2 regions of the Paenibacillus sp. FSL W7-1332 genome follow, and region 1 is predicted to be linked to the other one. Evidence: riboswitches for the same ligand, from Rfam matches in the RefSeq annotation. Region 1 holds a riboswitch; the other holds the start of a gene.
The links. A riboswitch is a leader RNA that binds a small molecule or an ion and turns the genes downstream of it on or off. The one in region 1 is predicted to bind S-adenosylmethionine.
Positions count from the first base shown of each region.

Region 2: it holds a riboswitch for S-adenosylmethionine, as region 1 does, so the genes downstream of both, metA (homoserine O-succinyltransferase) here and MKX98_RS28750 (methionine ABC transporter ATP-binding protein) in region 1, are expected to answer to the same signal.

Region 1 covers NZ_CP150209.1:6,331,488-6,333,946, forward strand. The annotation lists gene MKX98_RS28745 (methionine ABC transporter permease) at 1-554, opposite strand, end outside; gene MKX98_RS28750 (methionine ABC transporter ATP-binding protein) at 554-1,570, opposite strand; SAM riboswitch class I at 1,678-1,824, opposite strand; gene MKX98_RS28755 (Cthe_2314 family HEPN domain-containing protein) at 1,946-2,459, opposite strand, start outside.
Region 2 covers NZ_CP150209.1:5,966,037-5,968,495, reverse strand. The annotation lists gene corA (magnesium/cobalt transporter CorA) at 1-530, opposite strand, end outside; gene MKX98_RS26965 (hypothetical protein) at 625-762, opposite strand; SAM riboswitch class I at 971-1,100, shown strand; gene metA (homoserine O-succinyltransferase) at 1,235-2,152, shown strand; gene MKX98_RS26955 (PLP-dependent transferase) at 2,177-2,459, shown strand, end outside.

The DNA of each region.
Region 1 (2,459 bases):
CCATACTTGATGGCCAAATCGCCCAACCCGCCGCCGCCGACTTGACCGGACATCGCGGTATACGAGACCAGGGTTACAATCGTAATGGTCATCCCAGCCAGCAAACCCGGGCGAGCCTCCGGAAGGAGAACCCTCCATATGATTTGGCTTGTCGAGGAGCCCATGGCATGAGCCGCTTCAATGACCCCTTTGTCCACCTCATTCAAGGCGGTTTCCACGAGTCTGGCGAAGAATGGCGCCGCGCCTATCACGAGCGGTGGAATGGTTCCCAGCACGCCATAAGAAACACCCACAAGCGATTTCGTAATCGGAATCATCGCAACGATCAGGATAATGAACGGAATCGAACGCAGGATGTTCACAATGAACGACAGGATCGAGTATCCGAAGCGTACCAGGCCGGATGTGGATCTAGCGGCCATGTAGAGCAGCACGCCAATCGGCAGTCCGATAATGAAGCTGAACAATGCCGATGCCCCCAGCATCCGAAGGGTATCCAAGGTTGCCGTCCATATTTCTTTCCAGTCGATCTGGGTAAAATCGAGTTCGAACATTAATGAATCACCTCCACGTCTAATCCTTGCTCAAGGAGCTTCCGAATCGTATCTTCAATAGCGCCCTCTTCCCCTTCAAAACGGACAATGAGTTGGCCGTACGGCGTTTCTTTGATCGTGGAAATGGTACCCTGCAGAATTGCAAAATTCACGCCCGTCTCATGGACGGTATGGGACAGAATTGATTCGTACGTTTTCGATCCAAGGAACGTAATCTGCACCGCCCTTGAAGGTCCGTTTGTCTGTCCCTGGATGGCCAGCCGGAGCGCTTCGCCGCTGTCCATCTCCTGACGGATAAATTCCTGGGTTACCTCATGCTTCGGCTTCAGGAACACTTCCGTTACCGGCCCTTGCTCCACGATGCCGCCTTGATGAATGACGGCGACCCGGTCGCATATGCTCTGAATCACATGCATTTCATGGGTAATCAGCACGATCGTCAGATGAAACTTTTTGTTAATGTCCAGCAGCAGGCGCAGGATCGAATCCGTCGTCTGCGGGTCAAGAGCCGAAGTGGCTTCGTCGCACAGCAGTACTTCCGGATCACTCGCGAGCGCTCTGGCGATGCCCACCCGCTGCTTCTGGCCCCCAGATAGCTGAGACGGGTACTTGTCCCGATGCGCCTCGAGCCCGACCAAGGCCAACAACTCGGATACTTTACGTTCCAGTTCGGCGTTCGGCGTCTTGATCAGACGCAGCGGAAACGCAATGTTATCGTACACCGTCGCCGATGACAACAGGTTAAAGTGCTGAAAAATCATGCCGATTTTGCGGCGTTCCGCCTGAAGCTGCTTCTTGCCAAGCGACGTTAAGTTCTTACCGTTCACCCACACCTCGCCCGAGGTAGGACGCTCCAACAAATTGATACAACGGATCAATGTACTTTTACCTGCACCGGAGTGTCCGATCACTCCGAAAATTTCTCCTTTTTCAATCGACAAATCCAATTCGGACAACGCAGTTGTTAAAGTTCCGGCTTTTCCGTACTGCTTCGTCAATTGCTTGAGCTCAATCAATCCGATAATCCTCCTTTTTCCATAGCTTCATATCTATTTACCCAAAAGAAAAGAGCCTCTTTTTGTAGAATCAAAAAGGGCCCTCTTTACGTAAAAGTCAACGCCTTTTCTCATCTGTCAAAGCCAAAGGATATCCTGTAGCTTTGAAGGAATTAGCACCATGTCACTCCATGCGTCATCGCGTTAAGCAATTACACGCTGGAGTCGGTTGCCGGGCTTCATCGGGCCTGTCCCTCCGCCTCTCTCGATAAGAAAACATCGATATGAAATTTTTCCGATTAATTTGATCTGATTTGATAACATTTAATGAATGCAATAGTTAGTATAGATTCTTTTCAGGTTTTTGTCAAAAGGAATTTCATGGCGATTTTGTGCCTAAGTCCTGACTCCATTTTTCGCCCAAAGCTTGTTCGTATATTTATAAGAGGCCGCCAGACTCCGGCATACCATATCAACGCCCTGTTTGAGATCGTCCAGGTGCTGGCCGATATCCTCCAGCTCGATCTTGTCCGACAGTCCTTGATGACGCTGCCACAAATCATCCTGCATCTCGGAATTCATGTAATGGATTTCGGCGTTGCGCCGTTTCCGGAGGGTGTTCAGCGGTGTTTTGTAACGATCCTTGATCTCCTCCAGCTCTTTGGCCAGCTCTCCGTGGGCCTTCAGGAATTTAAACTGCCGCAGGACCGTAAAATAAGAGAAATGTGCCTTCACCTTGGAGGTATGAAGATCATACAAATCGTTCAACACCGTCCCCAGCTTGTCAAGGATCGAGAATACGCGGATGAAGCCGTTTTTGTAAAAATACACATACCGCTGATATTCCCCTTGCTCCTGAATCGACATGTCATCGATGTAACCCGATTGGATCGATTGGCTGAAATGCCGG
Region 2 (2,459 bases), 370 kb from region 1:
TCGCTTCGCAGACCGATGATCTCGCTGAGGTGGGATTTTTTGGTATGCATCAGAATGTCTTCCTCCAGCTTTTCAATCCGCGCCTCGATGCGGTCCCCGACGGAGAAATAGTTGTCCGTCACAAGGTCGATCAAGAGATAGAGGAAGCGGTCAGGCGTGCTGACTTCATCCTCCCAGAGAAGCGGTTTAACGGTGCGCAGCTCGTGGATCTTTTGCTTGGTCACCGTAATAATAAAATGTCTGCCCAGGAAAACATTCAATGCCCGAAGGAAAATCTCTTCGTCGTCAAACCGGATGCTGTTCACGACGATAAAATAGTGGTTCTCGTATATTTCAATTTTGGGACGCTGCTCCTCTTCACTGAGGCAATCCTCAACCGCAAGATCATGCAGGGAGAAGAGGGGCTGCAGTTCCGCTAAATCATCCACATCCGCATCCAGCCAGTAGAAGCCGCTGGCCGGAGGTGTCAGCGTCATTTCGATGTCATCAACAGGGGTAAATACGCCCGAATCGACCAACCGGATTTTCATCTGATATCACTCCTTTGTCAAATTCAAGCTGCTTGGTTAAGCAGTAAAGGCACAGGATATCAGCCCACCGGTATACGGGCATAATCAAGGAAGGTTAGAATACGATAAAAAGCGCATGAAAAATAACGCCGCCCTCTGCCGGTAAGCTGATCTTAATCCTATGCGGTTGTGCGTCTTGTGCATCCAGTTTCTGGCTCGGGTCACCGTCCATCTTCCATGTCACCTCTTTCATACTCGGTTTTAAACAGCACTTGTCTAGTATAACGCCGGGTGTAGGACCTTTCAAGTTGAAATCCGGTCCAGCCAGGGGCCACGGTACAGGGTATGGAAACCTTCGGTGAAGTGTGACGGACTTTATGAAAAGGTTCTTGACGAAAAATTGGGAATGATTTAAAGTAAGTATCAATTACGAACAATTTAAGACAACTGAATAAAGCGAAATCTTATCAAGAGCAGGTGGAGGGACTAGCCCTATGAAACCCGGCAACCGGCGGCAACATCGCACGGTGCTAATTCTTGCAGGAGATACGACGCTTCTTCGAAGCCGTTGTATAGTCTGACAGATGAGAGAGGCGCATTGTGATACGTATATGATGACCTTTCTCTACTTTGAGAAAGGTCTTCTTGCGTTTATACAGTCTAACGCTCTTTCTCACAGCTTTTTTATGGATGTATCATTTCATATTTCGAAGGAGTGAGCCACGATGCCAATTAAAATTCCGGATGCCTTGCCGGCAAAGGAAGTTCTGGCTGGAGAAAACATTTTTGTCATGGATGAGAGTCACGCATTTCATCAGGATATCCGCCCATTGCGGATCGCTATTTTGAACCTGATGCCTACCAAGGAAACGACGGAGACCCAACTGCTGCGATTGATCGGTAACTCCCCGCTCCAGGTGGATGTTGTCCTTCTTCACCCGAGTTCGCACATTTCGAAGAATACGTCGGCTGAGCATCTGAAATCATTTTACAAAACCTTTGAAGAAGTGAAGAACCGTCGCTTTGACGGCATGATCATTACAGGAGCTCCGGTCGAGCAGTTGGAGTTTGAAGAAGTGAATTACTGGGATGAGCTTACTGAAATTTTTGAATGGACCAAGACGCATGTGACCTCCACGCTCCATATCTGCTGGGCATCGCAAGCCGGACTTTATTATCATTACGGCGTGCCGAAATACAGCCTCGAGGAAAAATGCTTCGGCGTATTTCCGCATACGATCAATGAAACATGTACCAAGCTGCTCCGCGGATTTGACGAAATGTTCTTTGTTCCGCATTCCCGTCATACGGAAGTTCGGCGCGAGGACATTACAGGCATTGACGATTTGGTCATCCTGTCCGAGTCCGAGGAAGCAGGCATTTATTTGGTATCAAGCCGGGATGGAAAGCAGATTTTTGCCACGGGGCATTCCGAGTATGATGCGGACTCTCTGAAGTGGGAGTATGACCGGGACGTTGCCAAGGGCATGGACATCGAACTGCCGCGGAACTATTACCCGAATAATGATCCAACAAGGACGCCTCCGTCCATATGGCGGGCGCATGCAAACTTATTATTTACTAATTGGCTCAATTACTATGTATATCAGGAAACGCCATACGATATTGGTCCGCAAATATAGCAGTATACGGGAGGAGAGTTTGTGATGGAGAAGAAACCTTTTAATATAGAGAGCCGGCTGGCACAGATCGGCTCGGTGCAAGAACCGGTAACCGGAGCCGTGAATTTTCCGATTTATCAGGCTACGGCATACCGCCATCCCAAATTAGGCCAGAGCACGGGGTTTGACTACGCCCGTACGAAAAATCCGACCCGGTCGGTACTGGAGGACGCCTGCGCCGAGCTGGAATCCGGCGATGCCGGCTTTGCTTGCAGCTCGGGCATGGCTGCCCTTCAGACGATTTTTGCTTTGTTCGGTCAAGGGGACC